2 regions of the Clostridium cylindrosporum DSM 605 genome follow, and region 1 is predicted to be linked to the other one. Evidence: riboswitches for the same ligand, from Rfam matches in the RefSeq annotation. Region 1 holds a riboswitch; the other holds the start of a gene.
What was found. Region 1 has a riboswitch for cyclic di-GMP ahead of CLCY_RS01320 (hypothetical protein). Riboswitches for the same ligand answer to the same signal wherever they lie in the genome.
Positions count from the first base shown of each region.

Region 2: it holds a riboswitch for cyclic di-GMP, as region 1 does, so the genes downstream of both, CLCY_RS08205 (methyl-accepting chemotaxis protein) here and CLCY_RS01320 (hypothetical protein) in region 1, are expected to answer to the same signal.

Region 1 is NZ_LFVU01000002.1:144,766-157,311, forward strand. It holds gene CLCY_RS01275 (acylphosphatase) at 1-308, opposite strand, end outside; gene CLCY_RS01280 (amidase domain-containing protein) at 373-1,041, opposite strand; gene CLCY_RS01285 (YkvA family protein) at 1,148-1,528, opposite strand; gene CLCY_RS01290 (ABC transporter ATP-binding protein) at 1,708-2,445, opposite strand; gene CLCY_RS01295 (ABC transporter substrate-binding protein) at 2,426-3,436, opposite strand; gene CLCY_RS01300 (ABC transporter permease) at 3,451-4,203, opposite strand; gene CLCY_RS01305 (thiamine-binding protein) at 4,175-4,465, opposite strand; gene CLCY_RS01310 (TatD family hydrolase) at 4,481-5,221, opposite strand; TPP riboswitch at 5,283-5,384, opposite strand; gene CLCY_RS01315 (EFR1 family ferrodoxin) at 5,480-6,244, opposite strand; cyclic di-GMP riboswitch class I at 6,370-6,456, shown strand; gene CLCY_RS01320 (hypothetical protein) at 6,506-7,414, shown strand; gene rarD (EamA family transporter RarD) at 7,546-8,448, opposite strand; gene CLCY_RS01330 (glycerophosphodiester phosphodiesterase) at 8,688-9,608, opposite strand; gene CLCY_RS01335 (polyamine aminopropyltransferase) at 9,895-11,421, opposite strand; gene CLCY_RS01340 (DUF350 domain-containing protein) at 11,440-11,862, opposite strand; gene CLCY_RS01345 (DUF4178 domain-containing protein) at 11,880-12,546, opposite strand, start outside.
Region 2 is NZ_LFVU01000026.1:268,724-281,269, forward strand. It holds gene CLCY_RS08200 (YbgA family protein) at 400-1,371, shown strand; cyclic di-GMP riboswitch class I at 1,532-1,621, shown strand; gene CLCY_RS08205 (methyl-accepting chemotaxis protein) at 1,718-3,424, shown strand; gene CLCY_RS08210 (RyR domain-containing protein) at 3,617-6,148, shown strand; gene CLCY_RS08215 (methyl-accepting chemotaxis protein) at 6,221-8,278, opposite strand; gene CLCY_RS08220 (nitroreductase family protein) at 8,444-8,962, opposite strand; gene CLCY_RS08225 (response regulator) at 9,456-9,809, shown strand; gene CLCY_RS08230 (STAS domain-containing protein) at 9,851-10,705, shown strand; gene CLCY_RS08235 (STAS domain-containing protein) at 10,727-11,146, shown strand; gene CLCY_RS08240 (anti-sigma regulatory factor) at 11,133-11,528, shown strand; gene CLCY_RS08245 (ATP-binding SpoIIE family protein phosphatase) at 11,533-12,546, shown strand, end outside.

The DNA.
Region 1 (12,546 bases):
TCAGGTGATATTAAAGTAACCTCTTGATCTATGCTCTTACTTTCTCTTATCTGAAAATCTTTATAATACATTGGTTTCTTATCTCTAGTAGTAATGTTATTAATTTTAGCTAAATGAGGATGATTATATTTTAGATTATATAAAAACTCATTGATATCCGATTCTTTCCCTTCAATATCTATATATAATCCACTTAAGTTATTATATACAAAACCCTTCAGGCTATTTTTTATTGCAGATCTATATATAAATGGTCTAAAACCTACTCCTTGAACTATTCCTTTAACATTTATGATAGTTCTTCTCATACTTATACTAACCTGTACCTTCCTTATAATTGCTTTCAAGTATGAAACATAATACAACTTCCTATTAACTCATTCTATAAATCCTTACTCCTCCTTCTGGCTCAGCAGCAAGTAGAGACCTATTATTTGAATCATATGAATGTGAAGCACATATCAAATCTCCATTATCATAGTCTACAATTATTAAGGTATGATAAGCTTTCCCGTAGGAATCAAGTAGTGATAATGCGTCACCTCTTACGCCATAATTGTATATTTCTCTAAAGGATTCTAAATTCTCAAAATAAGAACTACCGAAGTCTTTAAATGCATTTGCATTTGCTCTCCAATATAGCGCAAAGGCACTTGCACCTCTCCATGTAGATGATATTAACTTAACATCCCATTTATTTCTTGACCTACAAAACCAGCTTTTGAGACTAGTTGCATCTCTACCAATCATTGGCTTTCCACCTGCATATAATGCCTGAGAAACAAAGTTAGCACAATCTCCCCCTATACCGGCATAATGCGGATAGTTCGGATTATAATTCAGTGCATATTTCATTGCATAATCAACTGCATTTTTAGGTGAATAAGCATATTTTATTTTAACCTTAGGCTCTGGAATTACACTATCATCATATACACCTATTAAAGCATTTTTATAAAGAGTTTCCATTTCATGATAAGATATATTTTTGTATTTAGGATTATGAAATATATCATCATAAATCTTCTTTTTATCTATCATTCAAATCCTCCTATTAATAATAATAAACATCACTAATATTAAATATTATTACTAATAGTATTTTAGTCCTAAAACTTATACATTTAATTGACTTTTTAGCTACTTACTATATTTTGTCATCAATTTCTTTAAAATCATCCTCTAAAGCATTATTAAATAACTCTTTAGTTTTCTCCTTAGCTCTATTTTTAGTTTCTGGAGATATATAGATAGCTATTATACTTAGTGCTGAAATTATCGCAGTTAAATCATCTCCAAATCCTACAACTGGTACTATATCCGCCATTAAATCAGTGGGTACTATAAAGTATCCCAAAGCACCTATAATTGTTGTCTTAGCTTTCTTAGGTACATCAGGGTCCTTCAGTGAGTAAAACAATAATAAAGCTCCATAAACCACTGAGACTTTAGCCTTTGATAATACTGATTTTATCTTTTTAAATAATGAATCCTCTGAGTAATCTTTATTATACTGGTTATCTACCATATTTCATCCTACTTTCATTACACAAATTTAATAATTACATTTTATCATATAAGATTTATAATTTTTATTTCTGAGTTAAATTTAGCACAGGTAACTTAAGGTTTATAAGTTATATGCTACTATAATAAAATAATAGAGTAGATTTAAAATTCTAAATCTACTCTATCAATAACTACTTATTAAAAAATGCGTAAAATATCTTCTTTTATATTTAAAAGTTCCTTGGAAAGAAGTCTTTTTTCCTTATATTCCTTAAAGAAATCTAAGTATATCTCTTCTTTAATTATTCCAGGCCTTGAGTCCATTACGTATATTCTATCTGATAAGAATATAGCTTCTTCAATATCATGTGTTATAAAAAGTATTGTAGTGTTTAAGGAATTCTTCATTTCTAAAAGCCATTTTTGCATTTTGCTCTTTGTGATTGAATCAAGGGCACCAAAGGGCTCATCTAAAAGCATTATCTCATCTGTTGATAGAAATGTTCTAAGAAAACTTGCTCTTTGTTTCATTCCTCCTGAAAGCTGATATGGATACTTTTCTCCATATCCTTCAAGTCCCATCATCTCCATATAACTTTTGGCTCTCTGTCTTGACTCCTTTTTATTCTTACCTTTTATATCTAATGGCAATACAACATTTTCTATAATACTTTTCCAGGGTAGTAGTAGGTCTTTTTGCTGCATATAGCCAATATCTCCACTTACTAAAAGGTCACCTGAATCTTGTTTTTCAAGGCCTGTTATAATATTAAATATTGTACTTTTACCACAGCCACTTGGTCCTAAAATAGAAACAAACTCTCCTTTAGCTATATTTATGGAAATATCTTTTAGAATCCTTTTATCATCAAAGCTTTTATTAATATTCCTTAAACTAATTAAAAAGCTTTGATCTTTATTTTGGTAAGAATTCATTTGTAAATGCATCTTCAGCCTTTAGATCCTTCTTAATTATTCCCTTGTCCTTTAGAAACTTAGCATAATTACTCCATACTTCTGCTTTCATAGCTCCCCATTTAGGTGCATCTGCTATATATTGATTTGCTAAATACTTTTGACTATCAACAGCTAGTTTTTCATTAATTTCTGGAGCATATTTTAGAAGAATCTTTGCACTTTCCTCTGGATTCTTTATAGCATATTCATATCCCTCTTGTGTTGCCTTTAGGAACTTTCTAACCTTTTCTGGATTTTCCTTTATAACCTTATTATTTGTAATTAATATTGGTGTGTAATAATCAAGTGCTGGGTCTAAATCCTTAACCGCTATATAGTTTAAATCAATATCTTTTATCTTTGCCTCAATTCCTGTCCAACCTTCAAAAATCCATGCAATATCTATATTCTTTTTCGTAGCAGCGAAGAAATCATCGTTTCCTATACTAATGTTCTTAAGCTTTTTATAATCTGCTCCACTTTTCTCCATAACAGCCTTTAAAACTGCTTCCTCAGATGGTGACCCCCATCCTCCGTAGGTTTTGCCTTCAAAATCCTTAACATTTTTAATGTTTTTACTCTTAAGAGACGCAAATCCAGAAGTATTATGCTGAATAACTGTAGCAATTGCCTTTATTGGAAGGGGCTGATCCCCTGTTAATGCATATGTTACATCTTCTTGGTAACTTACTCCAAAGTCACCTTTACCTGTAGCTATAAGAGTTCCTGTTCCACCTTCTGATGGCTGAACTATTTGAACATCTAATCCCTCAGCTTTATAGTATCCCTTTTCTAAGGCTACATATAGACCTGTATGATTCGTATTTGGTGTCCAGTCAAGTACAACAGTTGTCTTTTCTAATTGTTTTGATTCCTTATTCTCATCTTTCTTATCTACTGAACATCCACTCATTACAAGAGCAGATATTGTTAGTGCAACTACTAAAGATAAAAACCTATTTTTTTTCATATGTCCTTCACCTCTTACTTCCAATGAATTAGTTTTTTTCCTAGGAAATCTATAGCATAGATTATCAAAATAGTAATAAATACTATTACCAATATTGATGCAAATACCTTATCTAAAGCATATGCACTTTTCGCTCTGACCATATAAACACCTATACCCTTATCTCCTCCAAGCCATTCCCCTATAACAGCAGACATTATCATATAAGTCGCAGCAATTTTAAGACCTGAAAATAGGTTCACCATTGCATATGGAAGCTTTAAATGATAAAAAGCTTGTAGCCTTGATGCCTTTATAGTTGAAAATAGATTTATGTAATCCCTATCAATTTTCTCAAAACCATCTACTAAACTTATAACTATCGGGAAGAAACATACCATTATAACAACTATAATCTTAGGTAATATTCCAAACCCAAACCATATTATAAACAAGGGAGCAATTGCTATGGTAGGTATAGTCTGGGATATTACTAAAATTGGGTATATTGATTTCTTTACTACATTAAAATTATCCATTACTACAGCTAACATAAAGGACAATAAAATAGATACTACAAATCCTATAAAGGACTCATATAATGTTATTTTCGTATGACCTGCTATTATAGGAAAGTCCTTAATAAGAGTGTCAACTATATTAACTGGAGAAGGAAGAATGTACTGTGGTATATGCTCAAAAACTACAATACCCTGCCAGAGCAGAATAATAGTAATTACTGTAGCTATAGGATAAAGCCTATTTTGTATACTTTCCAATCTTTTCATCAATAGTCACGCCTTCACTTTTGTAATCTATCTTTACAACTGAAACTACCCTTGAAGCACCTTCCTCAACACATATGTGTTGAGCCTTTTTCACGATCTCTAAAAGGGTATCTAAGTCCCCCTCCATAGTTGTTTCCATTGGGCCAACCACATATTTTACACCAGTTGATGCAATATATTCAATAACCTTATCAACTACAGGATATACTCTCTCCTCTGGAACAGCAGGAACTACTTGAAGACTTACATTTATTTTACTCATCTGTTTCACCTCCCTTTAATAATCATCCATTATTATATTAAAATTATTTAAAATTTCATCTTTAACCTCATCATAATGAATTCCCTTTATTAATGAAATTTGCTTTACTATATTTTTAACTTCCACTGGATATCCATACTTGCCATTTACCCACTCTAAGGCGTTTGGTCCATCTGTTTCTGTAAGAATTCTATCTAGTGGAAGAGCTTCAACTATCTCCTTAGTTAACTCTGAACTTTCAATATCAACACTTATTGTGAAATAACATCCATAATCTAGAAGCTTTCTAAATACATCCATAGGACCACTATACCAATGAATTATAGGATTTCTTAAGCTATACTTTCTTAAAAATTCAAGTATTTCTATCTCTGCACCTTTAGTATGTATATTAGTGAGCTTATTATATTCTCCAGCTTTTGCTAGAAAATATTTAAATACCTTAACCATATAAGGATATCTTTCTTTCTCTAGCACCCAATAATAATCAAGACCTATCTCACCTATTACCCTTGACTCTCTTATATATTCATCGAATCTATCTAGTTCTTTATGGTTTTCATATGCTTTCCAAGGATGTATGCCAAAGCATGGGATTATATATTCATTTTCCTTGCTTAACTCTCTTGTAAATAAATAGCTTGCTTCATCCATAGAACAGGCAAGGGTTTTAATTGAATTTTCCCTTATCATATCTAGGACATAGCTTAGGTTATTACCATAAAAGTCTAAATGATTATGTGCATCAATAAACATATTTCCTCCAAAACATTCCCTTAAAACAAAAATGCACTATTAAAAATAGTGCATTAAAAACATTCATTCCAAACAGCTTCCCTCCGTCGGTGTTATCCGTATCAGGTTCAAAGGGTTAAAGTTTTTTACTTCTCTCAGCCAAAAGGCACCCCTAGCACTACAAAATATATTAAATTATACTACAACTTATATAATAACATTTCTTTTCACTGATGGGAATGCATTAGTGAAAGTTATTTACGTAAATACACTTTTCTTTTATATCAATTCATTAATATCTATGCTAGGGTGCTTATACCTTTCTTTCTTCACTGTTTTCTTTCCTATGTTTATTGCTTCTTTAGGACATAGGTTTATACATGCCAAGCAATCACTACATTTTTTATTCCAAGTAGGCTTTCCATTTACTAATACAATATTATTACTAGGGCATACTCTACTACATATATCACAGGATACACACTTGTCATTAACATTAAAGTTCTTATCTTTGCTTTTATATAAATCTTTCCACATATTATATAGGGCAAAATGAATACCGAGTCTTCCACCTAAAGGCTTAACTTCTCTATTTTTAATACTTATAGCTATCTCTGATATAATAGGTTCATTTTTCTTTATAGATTCCCCTACTCTTTCAGGAGTAGCACTTCTTCCAGCTCTTATATAATTAGATACGTATTTGATAGTGAAATAATTTGAAATCTTATTTTTGCCATTTAAAAGCTTATTAATATGTCTAAAGCTCATATTAGCTCCTCCGCCACCAGTAACACCTACTGAGAAAATATAAGGATTTCCTTCTATATTCACCTTACTTAAAAACTCCTCTAAAACTATAGGCACTGATCCCACATGTATGGGATATATAAACCCTACTACATCTGCATTTATATCAAACTGCTTGTCCTTTAGTAACTTGGAAGCTGAAAAAACTTCTCCCTCGCATAAATCCTCACAAATTCTCTTGGCTACGTATAGACTATTACCTGTAGATGAAAAATAATATACTTTTACACTCATTAAATTCTACTCCTTAAAACACTAATTCTTATACATATATATACAATTATAATCTATTATAATAAAATTAAAAGTCTTATTACTTTCTGTATAATTTTTTGGTATAATAAAACAAATATTAATAATTCTGAAAAAGGCAAATTTGTCGAAAGGCAAAGACGCAAAGCTATGGACCTAAGGGGTAATAACCCTATGGCTGCCAGGTTACCAGGACTCCATATAGGAGCCTCTTGAGCTTTTCAGTATAAAGGAGAGGTTATTATGAAATTTGCAAAAATTTTTTCTATTACTTTATTGATCACAATTCTTATCATACCAACAAGTATAGTTAAAGCAGAAACTATTCAAACCGGTAATTCTATTCCAAATAATGTAGGCTTTTCTACTTGGTTATGGAACACCTCTGAAATAGTAAACAACTCAGAGGATATAATAAACTTTCTAGTAAAGAAAAGAGTTAATACTCTTTATCTTCAAATTGATTATAATTTAGATTATATGTATTACAAAAACTTTATAAGAAAAGCAGCTATGAATAATATAGTTGTAGAAGCTTTAGATGGAGCTCCAACTTGGGTGTCAGATGATGGCGGAATTCTTCAAGGGAGATTTTTCAATTGGCTTAGTAGATATCAAAAAGCTTCATCATTAAACGAAAGATTTAAAGGTGTTCATCTTGATGTAGAACCATATGGAAATGAGGAGTATGCTACAAACCAAAATAAAATAATATCAAAATATCAAGATCTTCTTCTAAGATCAAAAAATGCTTGTAAAAAACTAAATTTAAATCTAGGTATAGATATTCCATTTTGGTTTAATCAGATAAAGTATAATACTAGCTATGGTAATGGAAATCTTGCTGAATGGATATTTAAAAATATAAAGAGTGTTACAATTATGGCATATAGGGACATTGCCACTGGAGATAATGGAATTAATAAAATTGCTGAAGTCGAAATGAACTTGTGTAAAAAATATAATGTAAAAGCAACTATTGCTGTTGAAACTGGAAGCCTACCTGATACTACTTTTGTTACTTTCTTCGAAGAGGGAGAAAGTTATATGTACAACGAATTAAATAGAGTTTACTTAAACTATAATACTAATCCATCCTTTAATGGTTTTGCGGTACATTATTTCGATAGTTGGATAAACATGAAACCTTAATAATTTTAAGCTAAACTTTACTGAAATATACTATAAATTAAATATATTTAAAACTAAAAGCTAAAGCAATTGTATTCGTTGCTTTAGCTTTTATTATTTCTGCATATATTTATCAAAAGATATAATATGGATTACGATACTATATCACCTTTCTTTTCCTTCTTTACAAACTTTGTTTCTGATATAGAATATACTAGAAGTGAAAGCCATATAAATCCAAAGCTTATTAGGTGAACTATAGTAAACTTTTCATGAAATAAAAATATGCCTAATAATAAACTCATAGTAGGAGAAATATACTGAATAAATCCAAGAGTAGAAAGGGGAATTCTCTTAGCACCCTTTGCAAATAAAATTAAAGGTGTTGCTGTAACAATTCCTGAACAAACTAAAAGTATTGTTTGAAAAGCTGTAATATTCCCAAATGCCCCAATCCCATTAATCTGTCTTGTTATTATGTATATTAAGGCGAAGGGTGTAACAAGTGCTGTTTCTATTCCAAGGGAAACCATTGAACCAGCATTAGTAAGCTTTTTTAACAGTCCATATAGAGCAAAGGTAACTGCTAAGGCAATTGAAATCCATGGGACCTTACCATATTGGAATGTTAGAACTAATACTCCTGTTGTTGCCAAAATAAGTGCAGCTATCTGACCCTTTGTAAGCTTTTCCTTCAAAAATATAACTCCAAAAAATACAACTATTAAAGGATTCATATAATAACCAAGGCTAGACTCTACTATGTGATTTGAATTAACAGCCCAAATATATAATCCCCAATTAACAGTTACCATAGCAGCTGAAAGTGATATAAATAATAAGCTTCTTTTATTTTTAATAACCTCTATAAGTTCCTTCAATTGACCATTTCTCATTAATAGTATTCCAACAAATATAAATGCCCAGAATATTCTATTGGCAAGAATCTCAAATGGTGCTACGTTATTTATTGCCTTCCAATATAACGGTAATATACCCCATAAGAGATAGGAAAGTGTAGCATATATTACTCCCATTTTAGTTCTACTAATCATTTATTAACGCTTCCTTTCTGTCTTAAATTAATAAAATGCCCTAATTAATATACTAGCCTATTTTTCTTATTTTTTATATAGATATTAAGAGCCTTATATTATAAATATAAAAAACATTCAATCATATTTTAGTAAGTTAATGATTAAAACTCCTACATGAGAATAAAGTTATTTCAATCTCATATAGGAGCTTTGGCAAGATTCCCACTATTATATTAAAATGTATAGTCATTTAAAATTTAAGGAAACAAATAATTAGCTAATATGTTCATAAATTTATTCTTCTGCGGATAAATTATATCCTTAACCATGTAAGGATTATCAGTAATTATACTATCCACCTTTAAATCAATCATTTTCTTAATTAAACTCTGCTCATTAATAGTCCATACAAAAACTTGTTTTCCTCTTTCATGAATATTATTAACAACATTCTTATTTACAAAGTTTGATTCAATACCGTATATATCAATATAATCTAAATCATAAAACTTGCTATATGTAACCTTTGTCATAAAACAGGTTACTATCTTGGAGTCTAGTTCTTTTACTCTTCTTAATATCTCTTTATTCGAAGATGCTATTATACATTGGTTTTCTATTTTATTTGTTTTTACTAAATTAACAACTTTTTCTTCTATATTGCTATTTATATTATTGTCGTGTTTCATTTCTATGATCAATTTTGTTTTATCCTTAGAAAATTTAATTACTTCTTTGAGAGTAGGTATTTTTTCTCCAGTAAAACTAGGACTAAAGTGACTTCCTGCATCATAGGTTTTTACCTCATCATAATTAACTTCCCAAACATTTTTATCTATTCCCGTTGTTCTTTTGAAATTTGAATCATGAAGAAGAATCAACTCCCCATCCTTTGTCTCTTGAATATCAATTTCTATGTACTCTGCCCCACTAAGAAATGACTCTTTAAATCCGGCTAAAGTATTCTCTGGGGCTATTGCAGCTGAGGCCCTATGAGCTGTTACCTTAGGCTTATAGAAAAACTCATTATTAAAAAAAGTAGTACTGTGCATATAAAAAACTTTTGACTCAACACATAAAACTACTAAAATCACTATTAGCTTCAAAATAGTTATTAAAATTAATGTACTAAAATTATATTCCACCAAGGTTATAAAACTATTAAAAATTTTCTTCATAACTTCCTCTTGATCTTCTTTACTTGTTATATCTTAGCCATTAAAACCTTAGGCTAAAACTATATTCATCTTATAGCATTATCCTTTTGTATAGTTTTTATCAAAAATATTTTTATAAAATAACACTTTTAACTGCTGCAATATTATCTGTTGACTTCCTCTAAAATACAATACACCTCATAAGTTTTATATATCTTTAAAAAGAAAAAGTGCAAAATTCTAATTGAATTCACACTTTTATAAATTAAAAATAATATACAAATAATAAATTTTATATAAAACATTTTTATCTCCATACATTTACTGCATCTAAATAATACTTTAATAAATGTGGTTTTACTAAGGTATTTGTACTAAGACTACCCTTGATGACTATTTCATCTTTACTAAACTTAAATAGCCTATCTATACTTTCATCATTTAAAAATCTTGTTTCTATACCTACTTTAATATTCTTAATATTTATAGGGTACTTAGTAACTAACTGAAAACCCCAATCCCCAAAGGTAGGTACTTCAACGTGATAAGGAATAACATTAAACCCTTCCTCTTCTAAAGTCTTATTAATGCACCAATAAGCCTCTTTAGCATAATATGGACTTGTTGACTGGATAGCCATTGCCCCTGTAGAAGCTAAACTATTTCCACATAATCTGTAAAATACGTTTGTGTATAATTTGTTTAAACTTTCATTATTAGGGTCGGGTAAATCTACTATTATTACATCATAGACTTCTTTAGAATTTTCAATAAACTTAAATGCATCATCATTTACAATTCTTAGCTTACTACTACTTAAAGAGTTTTCATTAAGCTTTACTATATGCCTATTAGTTTTACCTAGCTTAACCATTTCTTTATCTAGGTCAACTAATGTGACTTTCTCTACCTTTGGATACTTTAATATCTCTCGAAGGGCAAGTCCATCACCACCACCTAGTATAAGAACCTTTTTAGCGTTTTTAGCTACATTCATTGGAATATGCACCAAAGTTTCATGGTATCTATACTCATCACTAGCAGAAAACTGTATATTCCCATTTATAAATAATCTTAAGTCATCCTTATGCTTTGTAAGTACTATATTTTGATACTTTGTTTGCTCCGACAAAATAACCTTATCTCTATAAAGCCTACCCTCAATAGACTTTGCTATATTATCAGAAAAAATTGTTCCACAAAGCATTAGTATAAGTATTATAATAGAAACTAGTTTAAAACTTCTAATATTGTCTATGTATTCACTATATCTATAAATTATAATAAGTGAAACAATTATATTTAAAGCTCCTACCAAAAATGCAGTTGTGAAATAACCGAATTTAGGAAGTAAAAACAATGGAAAAGCTATAGACCCAATTAACCCACCTATATAGTCGAAGCTAAATATTGTAGACAGAGTTATTCTAAGGTTCTTGGTATTATCCTCTATTATTCTAGTTAACAGAGGAATCTCAAGCCCTACTAAGGTACCTATAAGTATTATCTCTATGTACATTATTAACTCATAGCTTTCAATATAAATATTCGAAAGAAAAAGAACTAATGTACTTATTCCTCCTAGTATTCCTACACCTATTTCTACAGAAACAAACCAATCAAAAAGCCTTCTTTTAATATGCTTAGATAAATATGAGCCAAGACCCATAGCACTCATATATAATCCTATTGTTATAGAAAATTGTTTTATACTATCTCCAACTAAAAATGAACTAACTGCACTAATCAATACCTCATAAATAATTGAACATCCTGAAATTATTAAAGTTGTTAACATTAACAGCTTATAATCAAATTTTTTAACATCACTCATTTATTTCACCTATATAGTCTAATAAATAGCCCCACTTATTACAATTGATAATCCTATAAATAATCCCATAACCATAAGTCCAGCTGCAGGATTACCACTTTCAATCTCCTTATTTAGGTTATACTTTTTATTCATTGTAAGAATTGCTAAGTACCCTAGAATACATATACCAACTCCAATGAAGAAATATATTATTGTTCCCCTTACCCCATCTAATAAGGTAGTAGCCGCTCCTGAAATGTCTGGAGATATTATTGCGCTTTTTAGGATTACTCCTATTCCTATATATATTCCTGCTGTTATATAGCCTACTGCAACATTTCTGTTTTTTATTTCTGTTGGAAAGTGACATGGTATAACTAAATCAACTAAAAAGGTTCCTAAAATCATTAACACTATTCCTATTCCACAATACATTATCGTAATTAATATATCTTGCATTTATCAAATCCTCCTTTTTACTTACCAGAACTTATTCCATCTCCCGATGACGACCTTGAATTAACACTACTTTGTCTAATACTATCAGAGTAAGTTTTATACTTATTGCTATTACTAGGTGTAATCTTAGCGCCTTTATAATCACTATAACTATTTCTAAGATTTTTATATCTTCTTATATCCTTAGTATATCCCTTAGTATAATAGTAGCTTCTATAGTAGTGACTACTTATATCGCTACCCATATAAAGGGTATTTCTACTTGCATATGCGTATTCTCTTGAACTTACTTGTATCCGTGTCTTTGAATCCTCACCTTTATAAACTATAGCAATCTCATCAGATGTGATAATAGCCACTGCACCATCTTCTTCATTTTCTTGAACATCCTCAATAGATCCTTGAAGCTCATCAATAATTTGCATAGCTGCCTCTTCTATTGTTTTTTCAGTAGAATATACATCTGCCTTTATGTCCTTATCTAAATCTGAAGTTATAGAGGTTTCATATTGAAAATTATCAATTAGTGCTATTCTGGTTGATAAACTATTATTTGGATTACTCGTTCCATAAAATACCGTTATTAAAATAATTACTAAAACAAATGCCCCTAAAATCACCTTATTTAATTTATGACCTTTAATTTTATCAACCCAATATAGTGTAGATGTATCATTACTGTTA
Region 2 (12,546 bases), on a different contig from region 1:
TTCAATATAAAAATCGCTACATAATAGGAGAGTGTGTAAAGATTAGTCTTACACACTCTTTTTATTAAAAAATTTGAGTAATTAGGAAAATATGTGCAAAGTATTTAAATTTTGCAAGGATTACAAATTATAAATCGTATTATATATAGAAAGGACTTAAACTTAGGTCCTTAGAAACTAGCTACATCATAAAAAATACTGTAAAATGATGTGGTAAGGTGTAGAATTAGTTTTTTATAATATAAGTTTAATGGGGTAATTGACTAAAATATGGTGAGGAAAGAGTTGCAGTGGTATTTATATCGCTGCAACTCTTTTTTTATATAAGTATAAAAAATAATCTTAGTGGGTAATCTTTTAATTAAGTAATAAAGGATATTAAGAGAGGTTGAATTTGTCATGAGAGTCTTTAAGAAACCTACTATTTTAATAAGTAATTGTATAGAAAATGAAGCTTGCAGATATAATGGGGCAGTTGCAAAAAGTCCATTTGTTAATAAACTTAAGCCATACGTAAATTTTGTATTAGTGTGTCCAGAAGTTGCTGTAGGACTACCAATTCCTAGAGAGGCATTAAGGATAATTTCAAATGATAATGGAAAAAGAATAGTCTTCTCTAAATCAGGAGAGGACTTAACTGATAAGGTAAATGAATTCTCTGATAAATTTATAGAGGAATTGTCATCTGATGAGATACATGGGGCAATACTAAAGAGTCGTTCCCCTTCCTGTGGAGTTAGAGATGTAAAGGTATATAATAATCATGGAAAGTCTGCATCTGTAGTAGAAAAAGGTAGAGGGTTATTTGCAGACAAGATTGTAACTAGGTTTAATCAAGTCCCTATTGAAGATGAGGGGAGACTTACAAACTATAATATAAGAGAACATTTTTTAACTAAAATATTCACTTTTGTTGATTTTAGAGAGATTAAGAAAAGGAAATGTATAGAATCTTTAATTGGGTTTCAAAGTGAGAATAAGTATCTACTTATGGCACATAGTCCAGGAAATCAAAAGAAGCTAGGTCAAATAATAGGTGACCATAAGAAAATAGATATCGATGATTTATTTAATGAGTATGAGCATTATCTACATAAAGCTCTATCTATTGCACCAACTACTATGCGTAATATAAATATGCTTCTTCATCTATTTGGGTATTTTTCAAATGAGCTTTCCCAGGAAGAAAAGGCGTTTTTCCTTGATAGTTTAGAAAATTATCGTACTAAGAAGGTGCCATTTTCTGTTCCATTAGCAATTGTTCATTCCTGGGTTATAAGATTTCAAAATGAGTATTTATTAAGTCAAACCATATTCGAAACCTTTCCAGGAGACCTTGTAGATGTTACAGATTCAGGAAAAGGTGTATAGTAACACTAAGTAAAATAAGGTTTTTAGAGTATTTAAGGTTAATATTTATACGAAAATGAACGATATTGTAATAAAAGGTAAAAATGTAATAAAGTTATGTTTATAATAAAAGATGTATAATTAGTAATAGGACTACTTCCTACAAAACTTAATATTAGATTGACGATAATAGCAAACTTATCGAAAGGTAAGGACGCAAAGCCATGGGTCTAAAGATAATAAATTATTCAATGATAGCCAGGTTGCCGAATTATATTAACTATAGTTATTAAAACTGTAATTTTAATTATTAAGCACCTATGATTTCATAGGTGCTTTTTTTTGAAAATAAAGGAGATGTGGGGAAATGTTTAAAAGTATGAAATTGTATCAAAAGATAGGAGTAGGTTTTCTTATTGTTATTTTACTTTCTGGAGTTTTAGGAGGTATAGGGGTTAAATACTTAACAGATTTAAGTAAATTAACAGAAAAGATGTACAAGCAGTCATTTACGATAAGCAATACGGCACTACAGATAGAAACCGATATAGTCAAGATTCATAGAGAAATGAAGGATGTAGTAATGTCTACAAATCCATTAGAAATCGAAAACTCTGTAAAGATTGCAGCGGATCTTGAAGAAAAGATTTTAAAGGAATTTGATGCTGTTTATCAAGGTTTTGAGGGGGATAAGTCCATAGTTAATAATGCACGTGATGCATTTAATGACTGGAAGCCAATAAGAGAGGAGACTACAAGGTTAACTCTAGAAGGAAAGTATGAAGAGGCTAAAGCTAATACAAAGACAGTATGTGCAAGTCAAGTTAAGTTAATAAGTGAGAACATGTCTAAGTTAATTAATTCAACAAAGAGCCATGCACAGGAAATACACAATATAACTATTAATAGTAGCAACATGGCAAAGAGCATTATTATAACCGTAATTATAAGTATCATAGTAATATCTATACTAATAGCATTTGTAATCACTACTAGTATAACGAGACCAATACATACTGCTGTAAACTTTGCAAGGGAAATTGCTAATAGAAATTTAGCAATACAGGAATTAGACCATGACAGTAGAGATGAAGTTGGCGTACTAGTTAATTATTTAAATGAAATGCATAAAAACCTAAGGTCTATTATTCAAGATATAATAGACAAATCTCATAATTTAGGTTCTTCTAGCCAGGAGCTAAGTGCTGCAGTTGAGGTTATAAATGGACAAACCCAAAGTATAAACTCAGGTTCGCAAGAAATAGCTGCAGGTATGGAGGAAACAAGTGCTTCAACAGAAGAAATTATTAATTCTAGTAAAGACATACATTTATCAACAGAGGACTTACTAAGTAGGGCAACTGAAGGCAATAAATCAGCTAAGGACATAGAAGTTAGAGCAAAGGAAATGAACAACAATGCAGTAAGATCTAAGGAAGTAGCTGAGATTACATATAAAGAAAAACAAGAAAAAATTATAAATGCAATTGCTGATGGTAAAGTGGTAGAAGAAATAGGAGTTATGGCAAATGTTATTTCTAGCATTTCAGATCAAATTAACCTGTTAGCTTTAAACGCAGCTATAGAAGCTGCAAGGGCAGGTGAGCAAGGAAAGGGATTCGCAGTTGTAGCCTCAGAAGTTCGAAAGCTATCAGAACAATCAGCGGAAACTGTAACTAGCATTCAACAAATGACAAAACAGGTTCAGGATGCATTTAAAAACCTATCAGAAAATGCAGAGGGTATATTAAACTTTATTGATGAAAAGGTAATTGTTGATTATCAGGTTTTAGTAGATACTGGATTACAATACCAAAGGGATGCGGAGTATGTAGGTGCACTAGTACACGACTTTGCAGATAGAACAGATCAAATATCAACAAAAACTCAGCAGATTAATGTAGGGGTAGAGGCTATAGCAAGTGCAGTTGAGGAAGCTACAGCAAGTACCTATGAAATCTCTGAAAATGTTACGGAGACTACAAATTCAATAGAGGAAGTTACAAGAGTTGCAAAGGATCAAGCTGAACTTGCACAGGAGCTTAGCAGTTTAGTTGCGAAGTTTAATATATAAGAATAATTAAAGAAAATAAATTTATAGTTGAGAATAACAATATTAAAGTAGGTATATTGTTATTCTCTTAATTTTTACACAGTATATATTTTATACTAAAGTACATTTAAGTATCTACTTGATGAATTAATACTCTAGGGATACAATAATAACAATACTTTCAAAGGATTTACTCTAGGAAGAGGTGAAGATATGAAAAATCAAAATGTAAATATAGTTGTAACAGGTGATATAGCAGTAAATTTATTTCAATGGAGAACTAACGATAAGGATACAAAGGGATTAAGTTTTAAGGCTTATCCTAGGGTACATAAAAGTGTGAAGTTAGGTGATGACTTTCTTCTATCAAAGCTTGTTGCTTTAGGTACAGAGGCAAATGTCATTTCACCAAAGATAGATTTAAGTCTAGGTAATATAAATGAAGAAGCTCTTATTTCAACAGTAGAGCTAGGTACTTTTCCGAAAAGAAAAAATGGTAAAGAGAAGGTTTTTCGTGTAAAGGAATACCTTGGATTTCAAGGGCCTAAATCAGGAGTACCTAAATTATTTAATATTATAAATGACGATGAGAATGCGGATATAGTTATACTAGATGATGAGAATAATGGATTTAATTCTAGTGAAGAGTTTTGGCCAGTAGCATTAAAGACTAGTGGAAAATCCCCAATAATAATTTATAAGACAAATAACCTTGCAAGTTCAAATAATCTTTGGAATCATTTAGAGAAGAATCATCTGAAAAATACCATAGTAGTTATTAATGCAGATGATTTGCGTTCAAAGGGAGTTAATATAAGTAAAAGTCTTTCATGGGAGAGAACAGCACTTGATTTTGTATGGCAAATGAATAATAATCCTAATCTTACGAGACTTTCAAAATGCCATAACTTAATAATTCCACTAGGTGTTGAAGGTGCTATTCATTATAAAAATGCAGGAAAATCTGAGTCTGAATTATATTTTTTAACCTATGAGTTTGAAGGCGGGTTTATTAAAGAAGATCAGGGGAAGATGTTTGGACTTACTTCTTGCTTCGTTGCTGGACTTGCACGTAATATTGTTTCAGGAATTCGAAATAAAGAGGATTTTGAAGGGTCCCTTAGTGAAGGTATACGTGAAGGAATTGTTGCTGCACAAAAGTACTTCATTAATGGGCTTGGAAGTAGCGTAGAGGAGAGTCTTTATCCAGATCCTATAATGTTTACTGAAGGCGAAAACGACTTTATATATAAAGAAAATATCCAAGATGTAAAAATACGAAATACAAAGAATCCTAATTGTAGGGCTTGTTGGTATATTATAAAGGATAAAAACTCATTTAACTTAGCAGAAATAGCCTATGATATAGTTAAAAATGGTGAGAAAAGTGCGCTGAAGTTTATACCTATAGCACAGTTTGGAAAGTTAAAAACAGTTGATAGAACAGAGATAGAAGCATATAGAAGTATTAAAAACCTTATGTCAGAGTATATCTCATCTAAGAATACAGTTAGACCACTTTCTATAGCGGTATTTGGAACTCCAGGCTCTGGAAAGTCATTTGGGGTTACAGAAATAGCATCAAGTATTGCTCCAAATCTTATAGAGAAACTAGACTTTAACCTATCTCAGTTCCAAACATTATCAGATTTAATCGTTGCATTCCATAAGGTAAGGGATTTGTCTCTAGAGGGAAAACTTCCTTTAGTGTTTTTCGATGAATTTGATAGTGCATTTGAAAGAAAACTAGGATGGCTTAAGTATTTCCTTGCACCTATGCAGGACGGGAAGTTTAGAGAAGGGGATGCTACTCACCCTATAGGAAAGGCTATTTTCGTATTTGCTGGAGGAACAAGTAGTACCTTTAATGAGTTCTGTGGTGAGGATATAGTAAGCGAAATAGAAAAGAAAGAATTTAAAAGAGAATTTCAAGCCTCTAAGGGTCCAGACTTTGTAAGTCGTTTAAGGGGATATGTTAACATACTTGGACCAAACCAAACCGATGAACAGTGGGACCAATTATTTATTATAAGACGTGCAATGCTGCTACGTACGCTTTTAGAGCGTAAGGTGCCTCATCTTATAGGTGGAGAAGGTGAAGCCCAAATAGATGATGGTGTTTTAAGAGCTCTACTTAAGGTGCCAAGATATAAGCATGAATCAAGATCAATGGAAGCAATCCTTGAGATGAGTATGTTAAATGAAGCTAAAAAGTGGGAGCAGGCTCATCTACCATCAAAGGAACAGTTAAAACTTCATGTAGATGAAGAGGAGTTTTCAAGACTTCTAATGCAGGAAGAGTTTTTCAGTGAAAAAATAGAAAAGCTTGCTAGAGAATTATATGAAAAGCATATAGAAGTGTATGGAAACGAAAACAAAACATCTATAAGGCGTCAGGCAAGACATATTCCTATAGCACTGCACAAGGTAAATTATGATCTTATATCTGTTATGGAAAAGCCAGAGGTTATAAGTTTTACAGAAAAGGAATTAAGTATCCTAGCAGAATATGAACATAAGCGCAGTTCCCTTGAGAAGAAGGAAGCAGGATGGACCTATGGTGAGAAGTTAGATAAAAAGAAGAAAACACATCCTTCACTTGTGCCATGGGATAGTCTACCAAGTGAGTATAAAGATAAGATAATAGAAAATGTTAAATCATGGCCAGAGATTTTGGCAAATTCAAACTTCAAGATAGAACGTCTAAAATTCCTATGTAATTGTGAAACTCAGCTTTTACCATAGTTAAAGCCCCTAAAGCCAAATGTAGGTTTAGGGGCTTTTGTTTATAGTATAACTTAGCGCTTCTAGATTAATTTAAATCTTAAATTTTTCGATATCTTTAACAAGAGTTTCAGCCATATCTGAAAGAGAATGTACAAATTCCCCGACCTCTTGTATACCTGCAGCCTGCTCCTCTGTTGTAGCTGCAGTAGAACTAGTTTCATTAATTATCTCATCTGAAATGCTATTTAGACTTATCATCGTCTCTGAAATAGCTTCCTTCTTTTCTTCAAGACTTGCTGAATTTGAAGCTATGATATTGATGTTATTTTTAGTGTCATTTATAAGTTCAGTAATACTCTTAAATGCTACACCAGCATTTTCAGCGATTTCCTCACCTTTAACTACACTGTCTATACCCTTTTCCATAGCATCTACTGCAAGCTTAGTGTTTTGTTGATTTTTTGCTATAAGCTCACGTATAATTCTTGCAGATTGATTTGATTGTTCAGCAAGCTTTCCAACTTCACCTGCAACAACAGCAAATCCTCTTCCAGCATCACCAGCTCTTGCAGCCTCTATTGATGCATTTAGAGCAAGAAGGTTAGTTTGCTCAGCTATTGATTCTATTGAATCTGTTATTCCTGTAATTTCAGCAGAACTTTTATCTAGTATATTTATAATTTCTCTTACTTCCTCAGTAGAAGCTTTAATGTTCTTTATTTGTCTTACAGTATTTTCTATAGAATCCATACCATAATCTGATTTTTCCATAACTTTATTTACTAGAAGTGAAACATTATCAACATTTGATTTAATAGTTTCAATACCATCTTCTACAATTTTAATTTGTTCATTACTTTCTATTACAAGCTTTCCTTGATCATTTATGATTGAAGAGATATGAACCGTAGATGATGAAGTTTGTTCAACTGCTTTGCTTATTTCTCCAAATGAGCTATTAAGCTGCTCCGATGCCTCAGCAGTTGTTTGTGCCGATTTTTTAAGGCTAGTTATTAGGTTAAGTATATTACTCGCCATTCTATTCATGCTTACTTCTATTAACCTAATTTCACCTTTACCATCCTCATTAAACTTAACAGTTAGGTCTCCTTCAGCAATTCTATTTATACCTTCTTGAAGTTTAACTAAAGGATTTATAAGCTTTGAAGAAATTAGTATAATAACACATGCAAGAATTGCTATAGTTATAGTTATTAATATTCCCTGTGTTACCTTAAAGGCAGTAAGATTTTTATTAAGTAGTTCTGTATTATATGTAATTTCAACTATCTTTCTTACATCTCCAGTATCAGGACCATAACCATTTGCTACATATATATATTTTTTAGTGTTAACACCTGTGTTATCTACATAGTTTTTAGCGTTTTTTGCTACGTTCTTTACAGTTTCCTGTGTTTTATTATCTATATTAGCTTCAGGATCACTTATAAGTTTTCCTGCACTTCCAAATATTCTTATGTCAGATATATGCTTATCCTTCTTTAGGTCTTCAACTATATTGTTATAGTCTATTTCCTTTAGCATATCCTTATAGTCCTCAGAGGTAACGCTCATTTGAAGAAGGTCCTTATGATTCTCAGTAGGCATAAATGCATACTTAGTTAATACACTAGAGTTTTGTGCGGTTATAAATGGATCGCTTACGAATTCATTACCCTTTCTTCTTTCTTGAAGAACATTATAAAAGTCTCCAAGAACTTTATAATCAAATCCTAAGTCATCTTTGTTTGTGGTATATCTAGTTATTCCATCTTCACCATTAATGTATAAATGATATTTTCCACCAAATTTTTGTCTTAAAGCTTCAAGATTTAATTTTTCTGGGGAACCAGCTTTTTTATATTCTTCAGCGAATGCATTCATTTTACCTCTTAAGTTGTCATCAAGACTTTTAGAAAGAAGATTATATCCGCTATTGGACATTGTTATTGCATTTACAACAGAGTTTTCTACTTGTTTTTGAAGGGTTTCATTATTTTCTGTTAGGCTTTTGCTTTGATTAAAATATCCAATGAAACTATAAATGCATATTATTGGGATTATAAATAGTACTAGCCAAAACATAAGAATATATTTTAGACTAGTGAAGCCCTTAGATTTGTTTTTACTATTTTTTACTTCTGTCATTAGTCGACTCCTTTTCCTAAGATTGTTTAAAATTACATATAATTCTACAAGTATTATCGTAAACATTAAAGGTTTCTTAACAGATAGTTAACATTTGAATAAGCTATAATTGTTATAAGTAAAAGAAATCCACCTAGGTATCTAGGTGGATTTTTAGTAAATTAATTAAAACTTATTGTATGTAACAACCTCTGAAATATCTTTTCTATTTGTATGATTAGGATGTGGCTTTGCCTCAACGCTTGGATAACCTAAAGGTAGTATACAAACAGGTTCAAGTTCATTAGGAATATTAAAGGACTTACAAACAGCCTCTGGGTCAAAGTGACCAACCCATGTTGTGCCAAGACCAAGTTCAGTTGCTTGTAACATCATATGGGTTGCAACTATACTTCCGTCTATATCTGTATGAACTTTTCCATCATACTTACGTGTCCAAGCTTCCTCTTTATTAGCACATATAAGTATAGCCATAGGTGCATTAAAGTGGTAGATTGTACATTCTTTTAGTTTCTCAAGTGCCTCATTACTTTCAATTACTAGTATTCTTTGAGGTTGACGATTTGCAGCAGTTGGTGAAACCTGTCCTGCTTCTAAAATTAAATCTAACTTCTCCTTTTCAACCTTTCTAGTATCAAAGCTTCTTAGAGAATATCTTTCCTTTGCAAGCTCTATAAGTTTCATATAAATGCCTCCTTTGCCTGCTTTTTATTATATTATTTCATAAAAGTCTATTAACATCTAGATTAGTTATGTATTTATAAGGAATAAAGATATAATATCAAAGTATGATATGATATTTGCAAAGGCCAAGTATAGCATAAAAATAGGTGATGTAGCTCCTAGAATCAATAATAATGGAAATTGATTGTGAAATTTTACAAAATACTGAAGTTTATATAAAAAATAATGAATTATACTAGTTAGAAAACCCTCTTAGGTTAGTACTTAAGAGGATTTTTCATTTATAAGGCTAATATCCATGAAATTTAATATTTGGAAACATAGGGAAAACTACTGTTGTTACTTGTATATATTAGGCTAGGATTTATTAATATTATCATTGAAAATATTATATTTTAATAATAATATTAATCTTATGCAATACAAAATGAAAACAAAATTTAGAAGTTTTGTATAAAAATTATTAATTATCCTTTGGAGGAGATAAAAGTATATGAAAAAAGTATTAATCGTAGATGATATGTTGTTTATGAGAAACTTATTAAAAACAATGCTTGAAGAAAATGGATTTGAAGTTGTTGCTGAGGCTGGGGATGGTTTAGAAGCAATAGAAAAGTACTCAGAATTTAGACCAGATGTTGTTACTATGGATATAACAATGAAGGAAATGGATGGAATAGAAGCAATTAAAGGAATTCGTGAAATAGATGAAAACTGCAAGGTGGTAGTAATTTCTGCACTTGGAATGGAAAGTATGGTTATGAAGGCAATCGCTGCAGGTGCAAAGGGATTTATTAGAAAACCATTTGAAAAGGAAAATGTTATCAAAACACTAAATGAGATTTAAAGGTTCTAATATAAAAATTTATGTCGATAAAAGGAGAAGATATGATTAGTAGTTTAGAAGAATTAAATAATATATTATCAAGTGGAGAAAATGATGTTTTTCAGATGTGGCTTGAAGAAATAAATACAAATAAGGTTGTTAAAAAAGGATTATTCTCTGAAAGAGATATTATTGATATTTCAAGTAAGTTATATAGGACATTTTTAAAGTTAAGAGATTATGATTTTAATAATGGATTAGTAGAGATTACAACATCTTCAGGTAAGGAATCTCTTGAGGAATTTTCTAAGATAATGGCAATAAAAAATCAAACTCCAACAGCAACAAGTATGTATATATATTCTTTGAAAAGTGTTATGTATAAATTTTTACAGAAACAAATTGAAGATTCAAGTTTGCTAAATAAGGAGATTTTAAGAACATCTGAGGTTATAGATAAAATGGGGCTTTATACCTTTAATTATTTTGTTAAGGAAAGAGAATCTATAATTCAAATGCAGCAGCAAGATATGATGGAGTTATCTACCCCTGTAATTAAAGTATGGGAAAATGTACTTGCTATTCCTCTTATTGGGACACTTGACAGCAAAAGAACACAAATGATTATGGAAAAACTTCTTGATATGATAGTAACTACATCCTCAAAGGTTGCAATAATAGATATTACAGGGGTTCCTACAGTAGATACCCTTGTTGCAAATCATTTAATTAAAACAGTAGCAGCTACAAGACTTCTTGGAGCTGAAATAATAATAACAGGTATAAGCCCAGTTATCGCTCAAACGATGGTACACTTAGGAATTGATTTGTCAGAGGTTATTACAAAGGCGGTTATGGAAGATGGAATAAAAACTGCACTTGAAATATGTGACTTTAAAATTCTTAAATTGAAATAGTATAAAATGGAGTGTTGATTTATGGTAAAGATACCTATACTAAAAATTAATGATATTTTGATTGTTTCTATACAGGAGGAATTAACCGACAAGGTAGCTCTTAAATTTCAGATGGATATTTTAAATAAAATATATTCATCAAAAGCAAAGGGAGTATTAATGGATATATCTTTACTGGATATCGTAGATTCATTTTTAGGAAAGGTTATATCGGAAACTGCAAAAATGATTAGACTTTTAGGGGCAGAACTTGTTCTTGTGGGAATGAAACCAGAGGTAGCTATAACAATAGTAGAACTCGGCCTTGAGATTAATGGAGTACATACATCATTAAACATTGAAGATGGAATAGAAAATCTAAATAACATTATAAAATCAAAGGCAATTCAAGAGATTACTAGGGAAGAGTTGCTGAAAGAGGAAAAACATGCTGAGATATGAAGTTGTTATTGAAGAAGAGAAGGATATTGTTATTGCAAGACAAGTAACAAGAGAGGCTGCAAAACAAATGAAATTTGGAATAGTTGACCAAACTCGAATTATAACTGCGGTAAGCGAACTTTCAAGAAATATATTTCAGTACGCGGGAAAAGGTTATGTTGTATTAGAGGAAGTTGTAGAAAATAATAAACATGGTCTTATGATATCCTTTGTTGATGAGGGACCTGGAATCCAAGACATTGATTATGTAATGCAGGGAGGAAACTCCTCAGGTAATGGAATGGGACTAGGCTTATGTGGAAGTAAAAGGCTTATGGACAATTTCTCTATTTGCTCACAGCTTGGCAAAGGTACTATTGTTATTATAAAAAAGTGGCTTTAATGAGGTGAGAAAGATAGAATCATTTGAAATCAAAAATGAATGGGATATAGGCAGTGCAAGAAGATATATAGCTAATAGCTGTAGAGATTTAGGCTTTAATGAAATTGAAGTAGGAGAAATCTCTATTGTAGTTAATGAGCTTTGTACAAATATTATTAAGCATGGATGTGTTGAGGGAAAGATAAAATTTAGTAAAATTAATAATGGTTTAGAAAGTGGCATTGAAATAATCTCCCATGATAAGGGCCCTGGTATTGAAAATATCGATGAGGTTATTAAAGATGGATTTTCTTCAAAGGGAACAATTGGGGGAGGGTTCGGTGCTATAAAGCGGTTAATGGATGATATGGAGGTATACTCTCAATTTAATGGAGATAGCTGTAATTATAACCCTTATAGTTATAATCTTAAGTTAAATTGTACAGGTACGATAATAGTTGCGAAAAAGTGGTTAAAAAGCGTAAAAAATATTGCAAGTCAGGATATAAAAATTAGCGTTATGAGTAGACCCCATCCAAACAGTAATGTAAATGGAGATGGGTATTATATTAAGCACTTAAAGGGTAAAAGTATTATTGCGGTTATTGATGGAATAGGTCATGGCACTGAAGCTAATAAGGCATCTAAAAAGGCATGTGAATTAATAGAAGAAAATATTAGTAAATGTCTAAAGGAAATAATATTAAGCTTAGATACAGGATTAAGGCATACAAGAGGTGTGGTTATAGGATTATTAGCTATTGATGAATTTAAAGGGGAGCTTACCTATGTTGGAATTGGCAATATTCAATTTACATATATTTTTGAGGATAATGTAGTTAGGATTTTACCTACAAGTGGAATATTAGGAGTTACCCCTAATAATAAAGTAAGGATTCAAAAAGTATTCTATCAGAAGGGATCAATTTTAATTATGAATACAGATGGCATATCTAATAAATGGCAAATTGATAACTATTCTAGGGAAGTTAGAGATAATCCTTCTTTTCTTTCAAATAGTATTCTTAAAGATTTTGGT